DNA from 3 places in the Erwinia sp. AnSW2-5 genome. Region 3 is predicted to be linked to each of the others. Evidence: predicted binding sites of a transcription regulator. Region 3 holds the regulator's gene; each other region holds the start of a gene.

Region 1 (6,253 bases), on a different contig from region 3:
GGGAAAACGACACAAAGCATCTGCCTGCGCTGCCGGAGAGCAGCGGAATGGTCCTGAATCTGCCAGCGCTGGACGGTGAGGCCTGGCTTGGCTTACTGGGTTCGGGCATGGGCAGCGGCGGTAACGGCAAAGCGGGAAGCGCGATGTTACCCGGTGATATTCGCCTGCATACACCGGCACTGACCCTTGCGGGCCAGCAGTGGCAGGATCTTACCGCGACGCTAAGCCAAAGCGCAGCGGGTGAGATGACGGTCAATGCACAGGGCAAGGATATCAATGGTGTTCTGGTCACTAAGCAGAACGAACCCTGGGTGGCGAACCTCAAATACCTCTATTACAACCCGCAGTGGGACAGCAAAGGCACCACCTTATCCCCCCTGCCTGATGATGCCACTACGGTGAATTTCAGCGGCTGGCCGGCACTGCGTCTGAACTGTGATGAATGCTGGCTGCGTGGGCAGAAATTCGGCCAGATGAAGGCCGACCTGACGCCATCCGGCGATACGCTGAAGTTGGAGAATGGACTGATCGATAGCGGTAACACCCATCTGACCGTCAAGGGGGAGTGGGTGAACCAGCCGGGACAGCAGCGCACGTCGTTGAAAGGCGTGTTAAGCGGTAAAAAAATTAATGATGCCACTAACTGGTTTGGTGTCAGCTCACCGCTGCGTGATTCGCCGTTTAAGCTGGAATACGATTTGCACTGGCAGTCGGCACCGTGGCAACCGTCGGAGCAGACATTAAGCGGTGTGCTTAAATCGCATCTGGGCGCGGGGCAGATTGCAGATGTTTCGACCGGCCGTGCCGGACAGCTGCTGCGTCTGGTCAGCTTCGACTCGCTGGTGCGTAAATTACGCCTCGATTTTAGCGACACCTTCAGCCAGGGCTTCTATTTCGACTCCATCAACGGTACGGCCTGGATTGAAAACGGTGTGATGCACACTGATAACCTGCTGGTGGATGGGCTGGAAGCTGACATTGCGATGAAAGGTAAGATGGATCTGGTCAGGCGTCAGATCGATATGGAAGCCGTCGTCGCGCCGGAAATTTCCACGACCGTCGGTGTCGCTACCGCCTTCGCGGTGAACCCGGTGGTTGGCGCGGCGGTCTTTGCTGCCAGTAAGGTGCTGGGGCCGCTGTGGAGCAAGATTTCCGTACTGCGCTACCACATCAGTGGACCGATAGATAAACCGCAAATTGATGAAGTGCTGCGTAAACCACGCGAGATCAGCGAGAAGTGAGTTTGACGTGGCTCTCATATTGCCTCACCCTTCATATATCATGTGGGATATCACCACCGTAACTCGTCATCACTGACATTTGAAAGCCAGCAGCCACTGGCTCATCCACACAGAGCGAGAATTCATGAGTCTGAATCTGGTAAGTGAGCAGTTACTAACTGCTAACAACATTCGTCAAAGCGACCTTTTTTCTATTCTCAGCCAGCTGTCAGAACGTAAGCTGGATTATGCGGACCTCTATTTTCAGTCCAGCTACCATGAGTCCTGGGTGTTGGAAGACCGCATCATTAAAGACGGTTCCTACAATATCGATCAGGGCGTCGGTGTGCGCGCGGTCAGCGGAGAGAAAACCGGCTTTGCGTATGCCGACCAGATTACGTTAAATGCGCTGCATCAAAGTGCCACAGCGGCACGCAGCATCGTGCGCGAACAGGGTAACGGCCAGTCACGCACGCTGGGCGCGGTGATGAACCGTGCGCTATACCCGGCACTGGATCCACTGCAAAGCCTGACCCGCGAAGAGAAAATCGCCCTGCTGCATCGCGTTGACAGCGCCGCACGCGCCGCCGACAAACGCGTACAGGAAGTGTCTGCCAGCCTGACAGGTGTTTATGAACTGGTGCTGGTTGCGGCAACCGATGGCACGCTGGCCGCCGATGTGCGTCCTCTGGTGCGTCTCTCGGTGAGTGTTCAGGTGGAAGATAACGGCAAGCGTGAGCGCGGTGCCAGCGGTGGCGGTGGACGCTTTGGCTATGAGTTCTTCCTGGCGAATGAAGACGGTGAAGTGCGCGCCGAAGCCTGGGCGCGTGAAGCCGTGCGTATGGCACTGGTAAATCTGAATGCGGTCGCGGCACCGGCAGGCACCATTCCAGTAGTACTGGGCGCAGGCTGGCCGGGTGTGCTGCTGCACGAGGCGGTGGGTCACGGTCTGGAAGGCGATTTCAACCGTCGTGGAACGTCCGTGTTCAGCGGCCAGATGGGGCAGCTGGTGGCCTCTGAACTCTGTACGGTGGTGGATGATGGCACCATCGAAGGGTTGCGCGGCTCGCTGGCAGTCGATGACGAAGGCGTGCCGGGTCAGTACAATGTATTGATTGAAAACGGTATTTTGAAAGGCTATATGCAGGATAAGCTCAATGCGCGCCTGATGGGCGTGGCGCCTACCGGGAACGGTCGTCGTGAATCCTATGCACATCTGCCGATGCCGCGTATGACTAACACCTACATGCTGGCAGGCAAGTCGACGCCGCAGGATATTATCGAAAGCGTGGAGTACGGTCTGTATGCGCCAAACTTCGGCGGCGGCCAGGTGGATATCACCTCGGGTAAATTTGTGTTCTCCACCTCGGAAGCTTACCTGATTGAAAACGGTAAGGTGACGAAGCCGGTGAAAGGCGCAACGCTGATCGGTTCCGGTATTGAAGCGATGCAACAGATTTCAATGGTGGGTAATGACCTGGCACTGGATAAAGGCGTCGGGGTCTGTGGTAAAGAGGGCCAGAGCCTGCCTGTTGGCGTGGGCCAGCCTACGTTGAAGCTGGACAAACTGACCGTCGGCGGCACAGCCTGACAGGCGTAGTGGGCAGACAGGTCTGACCCTGGGCGAGGCATGCCTCGCCCCTACGATATTTCTGCGTTATGTACGAAACTCCTGGTAAATCTCCGCCACCTTATCGAAATACGCGATCAGATAGTTAATGCACACCTGCACCTTTAGCGGCAATTTGTCTTTCTGGGTGTAGAGCGCATAGACCGGACGCGGCACCGACTGATAATGCCCGAAGAGGATCTCCACCTTCCCGGCATTAATCTCATCAATAATCCACATCAGCGGTACATAGGCGATACCGGTTCCCGATTTCAGCCAGCGGATCAGTGTCTGTGAGTCATTGGTGGCAAATCGGCCCTGAGGTGAGAGACGAATCGACGTGCCTTCCGGTGAGGTCAGCTCAAAATCGTTGTCCATGCGTACGCTGTACTCCAGCCACGAATAGTTACTGATATCGGAAGGTTTCTCCGGCGTGCCATTTTGCGCAAGATAACTTTTAGCAGCACAGACCACCATCGGCATGGAGCCCAGCCGTGTTGAAAACAGGCTTGAGTCTTGCAATGCACCGACCCGGATCACCAGATCCAGCCCGTCCGCAATAAGATCCGGTGCCGGGATCCCCGTGACCAGGTTAACCGTGAGTCCCGGATACTCCTTCAGCATCTCTTCCGTCATGGGCGCCAGCAAATTTTGCGACATGGTTGAAGAGCTGCCGATGCGCAGCGTGCCAACCGGCGTATTATTAAATGCCCACAGTTGTTCATGCACCTGTTGCGCCTCGGACATCATGCGGCGGCAGCCTTGAAAGTAGATCTTTCCGGCCTCGGTCAGCCCCAGGCTGCGCGTACTGCGGTTGAGCAGCTTCACCTGAAGTTCATTTTCCAGCCTGGCGACAATCTGGCTGACGGCCGACACGCTTAACTGCATCTGTTGTGCTGCTGCGGTAAATGAACCCAGTTCAACGACTTTTGCGAAAACGGTCATGCCCTTCAGTCTTTCCATTATTAATCCTGGCTTAAAAGTGATTTAGATCGCATTTGGTAGATAACTTATAGTCAGGCGCGTTACTATAGTCATGTCAGGTTATCGACCTGTCGCCCCGCGTATGACAATGCTGCCCCTGAATAGACTATTATTCAATTGGCTTTGGTGCTGATTAGCGTCTGACTGTCTCCATGTCACCTGATCATCTTTTGCATACATAATCCCCCAGTAACCGGGAGGAGAGCGGGTTGTGGCAGCGAGTGACCTGGTACGGTATCAACAAGGATAAAAGATGAGTGTACTTCCGGTTGTCGTGGTGTTCGGGATGTCATTCCCACCCATTTTTTTTGAAATAATTGTGTCGCTGATCGTGTTCTGGCTGGTCCGCCGTCTGATCACGCCAACCGGGATCTATGATCTGGTCTGGCATCCGGCGCTGTTTAATACGGCATTGTACTGCTGCCTGTTCTATTTGGTATCCCGATTGTTCGTCTGAGGTCATAGTGAAAGCTCTAACAAGAAAAATTGCCCGTTTCGCCATTACCCTGCTGCTGGTGATCATCGCGATTGTCCTGATTTTCCGCGTCTGGGTGTTTTATACCGAATCCCCGTGGACGCGTGACGCTAAATTCACCGCTGATGTTGTGGCGATTGCGCCTGATGTCAGCGGTCTGATCACCGACGTTCGCGTCCGTGATAACCAACTGGTGCAGAAAGACCAGGTGTTGTTCACCATCGACCAGCCACGTTACCAGAAAGCACTGGAAGAGGCGGAGGCGGATGTGGCCTACTACCAGGCGGTGTTGAGTGAGAAGCGCCGTGAAGCTGCGCGCCGCAATCAGCTGGGCATCTCGGCCATGTCGCGTGAAGCGATTGACCAGGCCAACAGTGATTACCAAACCACTGAACACCAGCTGGCGAAAGCCGTCGCTTCTCGCGACCTGTCGAAGCTGGACCTGGAGCGCACTACAGTAAAAGCACCCGCCGCAGGCTGGGTTACCAACCTGAATGTCTATACGGGTGAATTTATTACCCGCGGATCGACGTCGGTGGCGCTGGTGAAGCAGAACTCCTTCTATGTGCTGGCCTACCTGGAAGAGACCAAGCTGGACGGCATCCGTCCTGGTTACCGCGTCGAGATCACGCCACTTGGCAGCAACCATGTGCTGCACGGCTCGGTTGACAGTGTGGCCGCTGGTGTGACCAACAGCAGCAGCACGGTTGATGGTAAAGGTATGGCAACGATTGACTCCAACCTTGAGTGGGTGCGTCTGGCACAGCGTGTGCCGGTGCGGATTCACCTCGACCAGCAGCCGGGTAACCTCTATCCGTCGGGCACTACCGCGACCGTGGTAGTGACGGGGGCACAAGATCGTCAGGATAAAGATATGTCGCCGCTGATGAAGCTGATGCATCGCCTGCGCGAGTTTGGCTGAGGCGGGGCGAATGATGCAGTGGTATCGTCTGCGTTTTCCCATCAAACTGACATTTGCCATCTTACTGGCGCTGTTTGTTGGGTTTGAATTTAATCTGGAAACCCCGCGCTGGGCGGTAATGACGGCGGCTATTGTTGCCGGGGGCACTGCGTTTGCTGCCGGGGGCGACCCTTTCTCCGGCGCGCTGCGCCATCGCGGCATGTTGCGTATCATCGGCACCTTTATTGGTTGTATTGCCGCCGTGGTGATCATGGTGGCCACCATTCGTGCGCCGGTGGTGATGCTGCTGCTGTGCTGCATCTGGGCGGGTGTTTGCGTGTGGATCTCCTCACTGATTAAAGTGGAGAACTCCTATGCACTCGGCCTGGCTGGTTACACCGCTCTGATCATCGTCGTCACCGTCGATGCTAACGGTTCACTGCTGCTGGCTCCGCAATTTGCCGTTGAACGTTGCAGTGAAATCATCATCGGTATTGTCTGTGCCATTCTGGCGGATATGCTGTTTTCACCGCGATCCATCAAGCAGGATATTGACCGGGAAATTGATGCCCTGCTGGTGGAGCAGTACCGGCTGATGCAGCTCTGCGTGTCGCATGCAGACAAAGATGAAGTGGATAAATGCTGGGCGGGACTGGTACGCCGCACCACCGCGCTGAACGGTATGCGCACCCATCTGATGATGGAGTCGGGCCGCTGGCAGAAAGTGGAGCGTCGTCTGCGGGTGTTGAATACGCTGTCACTGACGTTGATTACCCAGGCCTGTGAAACCTTCCTGATCCAAAACACTCGTCAGGAGTATGTCCCTTCGCAGTTCCATCTGTTCTTCGAAAAGCCGGTCAATAATATTGCGGATATCCACAAGCGGATGAAAGTGATGCGCCGGGTGATTGCCGTCAGCGGCAGTAAAAATACGCCCACGACCATCCGTAGCTGGGTGGGGGCGGCCAGTCGCTATCTGCTGCTGCTGAAAGGGGTTCACACCAATAGCAGCATCAGCCGGATCGAAGAAGAGATCCTGAATGCGGAACCCATCGTTAAAATGC
Region 2 (6,253 bases), on a different contig from region 3:
GGTCATTGCTGAAACGACGACCGCCTTCAGCACCACCGCGTGGAGCGCCGCCTTCACGACCTGCGCCAGCGCCGAAGCCACCACGTGCAGGGCCGCTTGGACGACGTTCGCCACCACGGTCATTGCTGCGTGGCTGTGCATCACCAATCAGCTGCATATTCATTGGTTTGTTCAGAATACGCGTACGAGTGAAGTGTGAAAGAACTTCGCCCGGCATGCCTTTTGGCAGTTCGATAGTAGAGTGAGTACCGAACAGCTTGATGTTACCAATGTAACGGCTGCTGATATCGCCTTCGTTAGCGATAGCGCCAACGATGTGACGCACTTCAACACCATCATCACGGCCAACTTCGATGCGGTACACTTCCATATCGCCAACATCACGACGCTCACGACGTGGTGCATCACCACGTGGTTCACCACTGCGTGCTTCGCGTGGTTCACGTGGACCACGGTCCGGACGGTCACCACGGCGAGTGTCACGGCTGTCATCACGGTCACGGAACTGGCTGCGTGGACGCTGCGGCGCATCAGCTGGAACGATCAGTGGACGTTCGCCCTGAGCCATTTTCAGCAGTGCTGCAGCCAGCGTTTCGATATCCAGCTCTTCTTCCGGCTGCATTTTAGCCAGCAGAGCACGGTACTGTTCCAGATCGCTGCTTTCCAGCTGCTGCTGAACTTTAGCAGCAAATTTAGCCAGACGACGCTCACCCAGCAGTTCTGCATTTGGCAGTTCTACTTCTGGAATAGTCAGCTTCATGGTGCGTTCGATGTTACGCAGCAGACGACGCTCACGGTTCTCAACGAACAGCAGAGCACGGCCAGCACGGCCAGCACGGCCAGTACGGCCGATACGGTGAACGTAAGATTCTGCGTCCATCGGGATGTCATAGTTAACAACCAGGCTGATACGCTCAACGTCCAGACCACGGGCAGCAACGTCTGTCGCGATCAGGATGTCCAGACGACCATCTTTCAGGCGCTCCAGCGTCTGCTCACGCAGTGCCTGGTTCATATCACCGTTCAGTGCAGCACTGTTGTAACCGCTACGCTCCAGCGCTTCAGCAACTTCCAGCGTGGCGCTTTTGGTGCGCACGAAGATGATTGCTGCGTCAAAGTCTTCAGACTCCAGGAAGCGAGTCAGTGCATCGGTTTTACGGCCATAGGCAGTCCAGTAGCTCTGGCTGATGTCAGGACGTGTCGTCATGCTTGACTGGATGCGCACTTCCTGCGGATCTTTCATGAAACGTTTGGTAATACGACGAATCGCTTCTGGCATGGTCGCAGAGAACAGAGCAGTCTGATGATTGTCTGGGATCTGAGCCATGATAGTTTCAACGTCTTCGATGAAGCCCATACGCAGCATTTCATCGGCTTCGTCCAGCACCAGACCGCGCAGGTTAGACAGATCTAACGTGCCGCGTTTCAGGTGGTCAAGCAGACGGCCAGGTGTACCCACAACAACTTGTGGTCCCTGACGCAGAGCGCGCAGCTGCACGTCGTAACGCTGGCCGCCGTAAAGGGCCACCACGTTCAGGCCGCGCATGTGTTTGGCGAATTCGGTCATCGCTTCAGCAACCTGAACCGCCAGTTCGCGGGTCGGTGCCAGCACCAGAATCTGTGGTGCTTTAACGTTAGAATCAATGTTGTGTAATAAAGGCAGCGAGAATGCTGCGGTTTTGCCGCTGCCGGTCTGTGCCATACCCAGGACATCACGACCAGCCAGCAGATGAGGAATACACTCAAGCTGGATTGGAGATGGCTTAACGTAGCCCATGCCGGTCAGTGATTCGAGGAGTTCGGCGTTCAGGCCAAGGTCAGCAAAAGTAGTTTGGATATCAGTCATGTAGTACACGTGCCTCTTAGATTGCGGCGGCCAGTCTACATAACTCGTCGTGAAAATTTTCAGTCATTTTCATCAAAAAGTGTGAACCGGCTCAAATTAGTGGTTTCGACGAACAAAAAGGCCCTCATCCGCTAAGATGATGACTTTTCGAAAATTCGGGCAATAAAAGTTCGTCAGCTATTGCTGGTCAGATTCTGATAAATCGTCTTGTGTCTGGCCGAGTAGCGCCAGCTCCAACAATGCATATCGATGCTCAACAAAGTTGTGAACGTTGTTGGCGACCGTCAGCTTGAACAACGCTTGGGCGTTGTCCTTCTCCCCCAGACTTAGGTAGTACTTACCTAAATAGAAGTTGGTTTCACTGAGATGTTCAGCGAGCGAGGTGTTATCCGTTGCGTCCGCCTGGAGCCGTTCAGTCAGCGTTTTTTCGCTGATATCGCCCAGGTAGAACTCGACAATATTCCATCCCCATTGTTCCTTCACCGCTTTGTCGTAACGCTGCTTGAGCGAGACTTTGGCCTGGTCTGCGTTTATCTCACGTTCTGTGAGATACAGCCACAGGCTGCGGAAGGGATCGTTAGGATCGTCTTGATAAAACGCCAGCAGATCATCTTGCGCCAGTTTAAATCTTCCGCCGTAGTAGAGAGCGATACCTCGATTTAAACGCGCATAATTGTAAGTTGGATCAAGCTCAAGTACAGAATCGAACGCTTCATAGGCAGCATCAAAATTGCCTGCCTGCGTTAAATATATGCCTAAGTAATTGAATACTTCGGGCATATCAGGTCGAATAGACAGCGCTTGTGAAAAATCATTTCGCGCCAGTGCTCTCAGACCAAGACTATCATACAACACTCCGCGCTCATATAACAGCTGTGCGCGTTCATCATCGGTCAATGACCGACTGGCAAGTATTTGTTCCATACGAGCGAGAATGACTTCCTGTTGCAGCGTAGGCTGCAATGGAACCGCCAAGACTTCGTTCTTACGCCAATCGGTGTTGCTGCATCCTGCCAGCGTCAAAGCTGTCGCAACAATACACCAGCGCAAAAATGGCTTCATTTACCACTCCCGAAAACAAACATTAGGACGAGCATCCTGTCATCCGCCTGCCGTTCACGAGGCCATCCCGCCCTCGCGTTATAACAATCCCCCACATCCGAAGATGCGGAGGACTCAATGGTAATGCGTTTATTCTGCTTCAGGTGCTGGTGCTGCAGGAGCTTCAGCTTCAGGCTGTGCCTGTTCGCTGGCTTCTTTGATGCTCAGGCGTACGCGACCCTGACGGTCGACTTCCAGTACTTTCACTGGCACTTCCTGGCCCATCTGCAGGTAGTCAGTCACTTTCTCTACACGCTTATCAGCGATCTGAGAGATGTGTACCAGACCTTCTTTACCACCACCGATAGCGACGAAGGCACCGAAGTCAACGATGCGGGTCACTTTACCGTTGTAGATACGGCCCACTTCGATTTCTGCGGTGATTTCTTCGATACGACGGATAGCAAATTTCGCTTTCTCACCGTCGGTCGCTGCGATTTTAACGGTACCGTCATCTTCGATTTCGATGGTGGTGCCAGTTTCTTCGGTCAGCGCACGAATCACAGAACCACCTTTACCGATCACGTCTTTGATCTTATCAACGCTGATCTTGATGGTGTGAATACGTGGTGCAAACTGAGAGATATCGCCACGTGGAGTGCTGATAGCCTGTTCCATAACGCTCAGGATATGCAGACGCGCACCCTTAGCCTGGTTCAGTGCCACCTGCATGATTTCGCGGGTGATACCTTCAATTTTGATGTCCATCTGCAGCGCGGTGATACCTTCGCGGCTACCGGCTACTTTGAAGTCCATGTCGCCCAGGTGATCTTCGTCGCCCAGAATGTCAGACAGAACAACAAAGTTGTCGTTGTCTTTGACCAGACCCATCGCGATACCGGCTACAGCAGCTTTGATTGGTACACCTGCATCCATCAGTGCCAGAGAAGCACCACATACGGACGCCATTGAAGACGAGCCGTTAGATTCAGTGATTTCAGACACAACACGTACGGTGTACGGGAACGCGTCGCCTTTTGGCATCACTGCCAGCACGCCGCGTTTTGCCAGACGACCGTGACCGATTTCACGACGCTTAGGCGAACCGACCATGCCGGTTTCACCGACAGAGTACGGAGGGAAGTTATAGTGGAACAGGAAGTTGTCAGTACGCTCGCCCATCAGCTCGTCAAGGTTCTGCGCATCACGGGCTGTACCCAGTGTTGCTGTAACCAGTGCCTGAGTCTCACCACGGGTGAACAGCGCTGAACCGTGAGTACGTGGCAGAACGCCGGTACGCACATCCAGGCCACGGATCATGTCTTTTTCACGGCCATCGATACGTGGCTCACCGCGCAGAATGCGGCTACGCACAACGTTCTTCTCCAGCGTGTGCAGGATGTCACTGATTTCGCCAGCATCCAGGGTCTCTTCTTCCGCCAGCAGTGCTGCAGTGGTTTCAGATTTGATCACGCCAACCTGGTTGTAACGTTCCTGTTTTTCAGTGATGCGGTAAGCATCGCTCAAACGAGATTCAGCCAGCGCAGCAATACGAGCGTGTAACGCTTCGTTGACAGCTTCTGGCGTCCAGTCCCAACGTGGTTTGCCTGCTTCAGCGACCAGTTCGTTGATGGTGTCGATAACGATCTGCTGCTGGTCATGGCCAAACACCACCGCACCCAGCATCTGATCTTCGCTTAACAGCTCAGCTTCAGACTCAACCATCAGCACGGCACCTTTGGTACCAGCAACCACCAGGTCCAGCTTGCTCTCTTTGAGTTCGTCGGTGGTTGGGTTCAGTACGTACTGGTCATTCAGGTAACCGACGCGTGCTGCACCGATTGGACCGTTGAATGGCAGGCCAGACAGCGCCAGCGCAGCAGAAGCACCGATAAGGGCTACGATATCCGGGTTAACCTGTGGGTTAACGGAAACAACGGTAGCGATAACCTGCACTTCGTTCACGAAGCCTTCCGGGAACAGTGGGCGAAGTGGGCGGTCAATCAGGCGAGAGGTCAGTGTTTCGCCTTCGCTTGGACGGCCTTCACGACGGAAGAAGCTACCCGGGATACGACCAGCAGCATAAGTACGCTCCTGGTAGTTTACAGTCAGTGGGAAGAAGTCCTGACCTGGTTTAGGCGTTTTGCGGCCTACAACGGTAACGAACACTGCAGTGTCGTCCATGCTTACCATTACGGCTGCCGTTGCCTGGCGGGCCATCATACCGGTCTCAAGCGTGACGGTGTGCTGACCATACTGGAATTTTTTGACGATCGGATTCAGCAAAATTAGTTCCTTAACTTCAGGGCCGGTAGTTTTTTATACCGACCGTGGATTTCTAACCTTCATTCTCGCATCCTCGCGACTAATGACAACCCTGATCCCAAATGGGATAAAGCCTCTCATTAGCCGCGCGAACCTCTGCAACTGAAGATCACACTCACCAACAATACAATAGTTTGCGTTTAATTGCTGCCGCTTGCTTGAAAAAAGGGGCCATAAAGGCCCCTTTCCAGCGAAACTCGCACCAGGTTATCCGATTACCCACTTTAGTGTTCAGATGTTCTGAAACCGGGGCGGGACAACCTGTAAGAATTAGCGACGCAGACCCAGACGTTCGATCAGGCTGGTGTAACGTGCAACATCTTTACGCTTCAGGTAATCCAGCAGCTTACGACGCTGGGAAACCATACGCAGCAGGCCGCGACGGCTGTGGTGGTCTTTCTTGTGCTCAGAGAAGTGACCCTGCAGGTGACTAATCTGTGCGCTCAGTAATGCAACCTGAACTTCAGTAGAACCACTGTCATTTGCGCCACGACCGAAATCAGCAACGATCTGTGCTTTAGTTTCAACACTTAGAGACATGAGACAACTCCAAAAATTAAGATAAATGTACAGGCGCCGATCTCTAATTCAGCCACCCAGTGTAAAGCCGCGCCATTCTACTCTTAGCGCCAGACAAGCGCAAATAGCTAGTCGAAATATTCTACAACCAGCCGGCGCGGTGCCACGCGCCCATCGTCGGCGATTTCTGCCATGCCGATAAACTTCTGATTATCGCCTTCCGTGACGCGTACCAGCCCACTGGCGGGAGCACCCGCAGCCTGAACCGGCATACCTTGCTTGAAGTAGGCAGCCACTGAACTCAGCAGGTTTACCACCGGATATTCAGCCGCAGGGCTGTCCATTGGCATCAACAGTGCGTCCAGCAGATCGGCGGGCAACTGTTCGCTACGGTGTGCTTCTTCCGTCAGCGCATGCAGTTGCTCCAGCGTCACCATCTTTTCAATCGGATAGGTAGCAACCTGCAAACGTCGCAGATACGTAACATGCGCGCCACAGCCAAGCTTTTCACCGAGATCGTCG
Region 3 (6,253 bases):
ATCTTCGGCACCGCGTTGCGGTTGTGCTGGCTTAGTGTGCGCAACGTACCGCGCAGATGGACTTTATCGGGGATCACATTGTAACCGCCATCGGCCAGGAAACTCGCCACCGTCAGCACGGTCCCATCGTTAGCATCCAGCCTGCGTGACACGATCTGTTGCAACGCCTGAACCACACCCGTGCCCATCACCAGCGGATCGATACTCTGCTGCGGCATCGCCGCATGGGAACCTTTACCTTGCAGGATCACATCGAAGTTATCGCTCGCCGCGCTGAATACACCCTCTTTTATCGCGACCTGCCCGGTGGGCAAGCCAGGAAACACATGCAGACCAAAGATCATTGATACGTCTTCCAGTACACCGAGTGTGATCAGCTCGCTGGCCCCGCCCGGCGGCACCTCTTCCGCATGCTGAAAGATAAAGCGAACTTTACCGACGATCTTCTCCTGCTGCTGGCACAGCACCCATGCAGCCCCCATCAGCATTGCCGTATGAGCATCATGTCCGCAGGCATGCATCACCCCACGATTGCGCGAGGTAAATGGCTCCTGATTCAGCTCTTCAATCGGCAACGCATCCATATCGGCACGCAATGCAATACAGCGATCGCCATGCGGCCCGGCAAGCTCAGCAATCACGCTATTCGGCGTGGGTCGGGTGAGCGTTAGCGGGCCAAATTTTGCCAGTTCAGCCGCCACGTAATCTGCCGTGCCCTGCTCGTGAAAAGAAAGCTCGGCGTTAGCATGAATATGACGGCGCCATTGCAGCACCATTGATTCGACATCCTTAATCAAATTCCTGGTATTCATCATCACTCCTGGATTGATTGACAACATTGCCCCTGCTGGTTGGGAAGAAGGATCAGACCCGCCAGCACGGTCGATAACATGAGAAACAGGAAAGAAGTCAGATAACTCCCCTCTCCAGCCGCCAGTAAATAGCCCATCGCGACCGGCCCAACAAAGCCACCCAGCACGCCACCCGCGTTTAATAAACCAATAACAGAACCGATCATGTCAGGGGGAAAACGCTTCATTGGCAGAGTGAAGCAGGTAACAAATGCACAGATCATGGCGATATTGCAGAGGAACAACATCCACATCGTCACCATCGTCGAGTCCCAGACATAGACTGCCATCATGGCAACCGCAGCCACCAACGTGGCAACACAAATAACCCAAGGCTCACGCCCGGCCATATAACGCCCGACAAACCAGCCACTGGCCAGTGATGACAAGCAGCATCCGATACCGGAGAGACTCATGATTCCGCCAATAGTCGGGAGATCCAGATGATCGCGCTGCACCAGAAAGCTCGGTAGCCAGCTCAGTAAGCTATATAACGGGATATTTATCAGAAAATTTGCCATGAAAAGTTGCCAGAAAAGCGGCTGGCGCAGGCTATGCCACAGGCTGGCACGGGCAATGCGGGGCGTACCATCAGGGGGGAGGACCGCCGCAGGTAACAGCAATCCCATACTGACCGCCGCGATCGCGACCAGCCCTCCCAGAATGAGAAATGCATGGTGCCAGTCAGTGCGATGGAGTGCCCATACCGCCAGCAAAGGCCCGACGGCCATCGCTAATCCCGCTGTGGAAAGCAGCACCGATTGTGCAAACGTACGGTGATGCACAGCGAAATTTGATGAGACGGCTTTTGCGCTGGCGCTGGGGTAACCTGAGTGCCCGATCCCCGCCATAAAACGAAATACCATCAGCAGGCTCAGACTGGTACCCAGCCAGCCAAACAGAAGCGCGCACAGTGCCACTATTGACAGGGAAAGGATAAGCACACGCCGATAGCCCAGCCGATCGTTTAACCACCCTGCTGGGAACTGAGATAATGCATAGGACAGAAAAAAGATGCCGCTGATATAACCCACTTGTTGAGGCGTGAGGTGAAACTCATCACGTATCGGCAACAGAGCAAACCCAATCACTGTTTTATCTATATAGACAAGTACATAGCCCGTAAATAGCAGGAACAGCGTCAGAAAACGTGATGTAATCTTCATTAGTCACTCCCCTAATAACTGATAAAAATCATTGAATTACCATTAACCACATTTAAAAAAAGTATTGCACCGCCATGCAGGTAAGCAGACTCTGCTTAACAACATCGTGGATTTAAGGCAGCAACATAAGATGAATTTTTTAGTGTGGTGATAACGGCCGGGCATCAGGGAAGGAGCAAATATGCGGTATTTACCAAAAATGCAGCAGCTACGGATATTTCAGGAAGTGGTCAATCAGGGCAGTATTCGGGCCGCAGCACGCATGCTGGGACAATCTCAGCCCGCCATCAGCCGGACCTTAAAAGAGCTGGAATATATGCTGGAAACCTCACTGTTCGTGCGCAGTCCGCTGGGCATTACGCTGACGCCAAGCGGCCAGCTGTTTGTCGTGCGCTCACGGAGGATCCTTGAGGAGTTAAAACGGGCAGGTGATGAAATCCGTTTTCTCCACACGCAACATAGCGTCGTGAAAGTGGCACTGAATGACATTTTGTCACTGACAGTGCTGCCTGAGGTACTGGAACAATTCCATCAGCAGCTGCCGTTGACCCGCCTGTATGTCCAGGATCGCAGCCTGCCCTCTCAGCTGTTAGCGGGTGAACTCGATTTTGCGGTTTCTCCGCAACCTGAGGTGTTACCGGACGGGCTGGCGATACAACCGTTATTTAAGACCTCACTGAATGTTGTGGCGAACCGACATCACCCGCAGGTACAGACGAACGATCTGCAACAATTGAGAGGGAGTAAGTGGCTTTTCGCCGGAGAAGAGAGCGAGGTGGCCGTCAGGCTGGACGCGCATCTGGCGACTTTCTTTCAACAGCTGGAGCAGCCGCCTGTCTATACGCATTCACTCTCGCACGGGTTACAGCTGGTGCAGCAGGCAAACTATCTTATGTTGCTGCCACACCCGCTGTTGATCCGGTTTAATTCCACACTGCGGGCACTCGCCATCCCGGCGCTCCCTTCACTGCACTATGCCGCTGTGTGGCCAAAGCAATCTCCACTCACCGCCAGCGCGCAGCGCTTGCTGATGCTAATCCGTCAGGCATGCAAGCAGCTCACCTGAATCAGGCGAGGTCGATAACCTCAAAGCTGTGGCTAATTTTCACTGCGTTCCCCAGCATGATCGCCACCGAGCAATATTTCTCAGCAGAGAGATCGACCGCACGTGACACCGCTTTATCGCCCAGCGCTTTGCCACTGACAATAAAGTGCAGGTTAATATGGGTGAAAATTCGCGGTGCCTCTTCACGACGTTCCGAGGTCAGTTTGACTTCACAATCAGCAACATCGTGGCGGCCTTTCTGCAGAATAGACACCACATCAATAGCACTGCATCCCCCAGCCGCCATCAGCACCATTTCCATCGGGCTGGGCGCTTTATCCCCGGCATTACCATCCATCAAAACCTGATGGCCGGATGAGGATTCGCCCAAAAACGTCATCCCTTCAACCCACTTAACGCGTGCTTGCATCACAAAATCCTCTCATTGATTCAGTTACCGCAGAGTACGCTGCACTAACAAAAACGGCAACGCTGCCGTTTTAGAACTATGCTGAAGCGAGACAACAGAAGACAGTCTTGTAAAGCTGTGCTACAAACGAAGCTGCAATATTTTACTGGCATAACAATGCACGGTAAAAACGGGACGACAGCACGAGCCATGCTCTTAACAGAGGCCCGTATAATTTTCCTATGGGAACGCTTGAATATTTCAACGCCTTGCAGGGATACATACCCTGATACCCACAAATATTTCGTGTTTCAGTTCAGCGGCAACGCCTCTGAAGGACGCAGAATTCAGGGTATATTTAGGCACGATTACAACAGAGGATAACAGCGAATGGTTCTCGGCAAACCGCAAACAGACCCTACACTCGAATGGTTCCTGTCACATTGCCATATTCACAAATATCCATCCAAAAGCACTCTGATTCATCAGGGTGAGAAGGCGGAAACCCTCTATTACATCGTTAAAGGATCGGTAGCGGTGTTAATCAAGGATGAAGAAGGCAAAGAGATGATCCTCTCCTACCTCAATCAGGGCGACTTCATTGGCGAACTGGGCCTGTTTGAAGAAGGTCAGGAGCGTAGTGCGTGGGTACGTGCGAAAACAGCCTGTGAAGTGGCTGAAATTTCCTACAAAAAATTCCGTCAGTTGATTCAGGTGAATCCTGACATTCTGATGCGCCTGTCTTCACAGATGGCGCGTCGCCTGCAAGTGACATCAGAGAAAGTGGGCAATTTAGCTTTCCTTGATGTGACCGGACGCATTGCCCAGACGTTGCTGAATCTGGCAAAACAACCGGATGCCATGACGCACCCGGATGGAATGCAGATCAAAATCACCCGTCAGGAGATCGGCCAGATCGTCGGCTGCTCCCGCGAAACGGTGGGTCGTATTCTGAAAATGCTGGAAGATCAGAACCTGATCTCCGCACATGGTAAAACCATTGTTGTTTACGGCACTCGTTAACCGGCTCTGAACCCACGGCGCGACCCTCAGTCGCGCCGTTTTTTATTTGGTGTGGCTCATGTGGCGGAGAATTATCTATCACCCGGAAGTTAACTACGCACTCAGGCAAACGCTGGTGCTCTGTTTACCCGTGGCGATCGGCTGGATGCTGGGCAACCTGCAAAATGGCCTGCTGTTCTCATTAGTCCCCGCCTGTTGTAATAATGCCGGCCTTGATACCCCGCACAAACGCTTCTTTAAACGCCTGATCGTCGGCGGTTGCCTGTTTGCCTTCAGTAGCTTTTTGATTCAGTACGCCGGGGCCGAAGCGGTGCCACTGCCCGTGATCCTGCTGGTCATGGCACTCTTGCTTGGCGTGACTGGTGAGATCAGCCCGCTGCACGCGCGCCTGCTTCCGGCATCGTTGATTGCCGCTATCTTCACACTCAGCCTGGCCGGGCGCATGCCCATGTGGCAGCCACCGCTGCTGTTTATTCTCGGCACCGTCTGGTATGGCGCATTTAACTGGTTCTGGTTCTGGCTGTGGAAAGAGCAGCCGATGCGCGAAACCCTCAGCCTGCTCTATCATGAACTGGCTGATTATTGCGAAGCGAAATACAGCCTGTTAACCCAGCTGACCGATCCCCAAACCGCCCTGCCGCCGCTGCTGGTCCGCCAGCAGAAAGCCGTCGACCTGATTAACACCTGTTACCAGCAGATGCATATGCTGGCCGCCAGTCGCGACAGCCATTATCAGCGTCTGACGCGTGCATTTCAGGTCGCACTGGATTTGCAGGAGCATATTGCCGTTAGCCTGCACCAGCCGGAGGAAGTGCAAAAGCTGGTGGAGCAGAGCCACGCCGAGGCGGTGATCCGCTGGAATGCGCAGACGATTGCCACCCGCCTGCGGGTACTGGCTGACGATATCCTCTACCACCGCTTCCCTGAACGTTTCACGATGGAAAAACAGCTTCAGGCACTGGAGAAAATCTCCCGTCAGCACCCCGATAATCCGGTCGGTAACTTCTGTTACTACCACTTCAGCCGCATCGCCCGCGTGCTACGCACCCAGCATCCGCTGTACCGTCGCGACCTGATGGCTGACCGCCAGCGCCGCCTGCCGCTGTTCCCTGCGTTGAAAAGCTATCTGTCGCTGAAGTCCTCTGCCCTGCGTACCGCCGCACGCTTCGCCGTGATGCTGACCTTTGCCAGTTCGCTGGCCCTGTTCTTCAATCTGCCGAAACCTTACTGGATCCTGATGACGGTGATGTTTGTCAGCCTCAACGGCTACAGCGCTACCCGCGTCCGTATCCAGCACAGGGCGCTGGGAACGCTGGCCGGGCTGGCGATTGCCGCTGCCACACTCGGTTTACATGCCCCGGAATCCTGGGTGCTGCTGGTGATGTTGCTGATCACCCTGGTGAGCTACCTGTTTATCCGTAAGTTTTATGGCTGGGCCACCGTGGGATTCACCGTCACGGCGGTGTATACGCTGCAACTGCTGTCGCTAAACGGTGCGCAGTTCCTGCTGCCTCGCTTAATGGACACGCTAATGGGCTGTCTGATTGCCTTTGGCGGCATGATTTGGCTGTGGCCACAGTGGCAGAGTGGGTTGATGCGCCAGAATGCGCACGATGCGCTGGAGACCTATCAGGAGGCATTACAGAAGCTGCTGGGCAGCGAACAGGATGCGGAGAAACTGGCCTATCAGCGGATGCGGGTGAATCAGGCGCACAATGCGCTGTTTAACTCACTGCATCAGGCGATGCAGGAACCGGGC

Evidence for each region. Region 3 encodes CRP, which controls carbon source genes, mostly activating them, when cyclic AMP is high. Its sites were predicted from a motif close to ATGTGANNNNNNTCACAT; they were not measured.
Region 1: a site for CRP is predicted at 3,810-3,827, ahead of aaeR (HTH-type transcriptional activator AaeR). Genes of this name have one in related genera too.
Region 2: a site for CRP is predicted at 1,926-1,943, ahead of yrbN (protein YrbN). Genes of this name have one in related genera too.

What each region holds. Positions count from the first base shown of each region.
Region 1 is NZ_JBJGXA010000004.1:37,204-43,456, reverse strand. Features, by position in the region: gene yhdP (AsmA2 domain-containing protein YhdP) at 1-1,241, shown strand, start outside; gene tldD (metalloprotease TldD) at 1,366-2,811, shown strand; gene aaeR (HTH-type transcriptional activator AaeR) at 2,878-3,792, opposite strand; gene aaeX (p-hydroxybenzoic acid efflux pump operon protein AaeX) at 4,067-4,270, shown strand; gene aaeA (p-hydroxybenzoic acid efflux pump subunit AaeA) at 4,278-5,210, shown strand; gene aaeB (p-hydroxybenzoic acid efflux pump subunit AaeB) at 5,224-6,253, shown strand, end outside.
Region 2 is NZ_JBJGXA010000051.1:26,088-32,340, reverse strand. Features, by position in the region: gene ACFL9S_RS23115 (DEAD/DEAH family ATP-dependent RNA helicase) at 1-1,846, opposite strand, end outside; gene yrbN (protein YrbN) at 1,863-1,919, opposite strand; gene nlpI (lipoprotein NlpI) at 2,024-2,908, opposite strand; gene pnp (polyribonucleotide nucleotidyltransferase) at 3,038-5,173, opposite strand; gene rpsO (30S ribosomal protein S15) at 5,483-5,752, opposite strand; gene truB (tRNA pseudouridine(55) synthase TruB) at 5,860-6,253, opposite strand, start outside.
Region 3 is NZ_JBJGXA010000001.1:334,940-341,192, reverse strand. Features, by position in the region: gene ACFL9S_RS01470 (amidohydrolase) at 1-812, opposite strand, end outside; gene ACFL9S_RS01465 (MFS transporter) at 815-2,017, opposite strand; gene ACFL9S_RS01460 (LysR substrate-binding domain-containing protein) at 2,199-3,083, shown strand; gene ACFL9S_RS01455 (OsmC family protein) at 3,085-3,492, opposite strand; gene crp (cAMP-activated global transcriptional regulator CRP) at 3,862-4,494, shown strand; gene ACFL9S_RS01445 (YccS/YhfK family putative transporter) at 4,553-6,253, shown strand, end outside.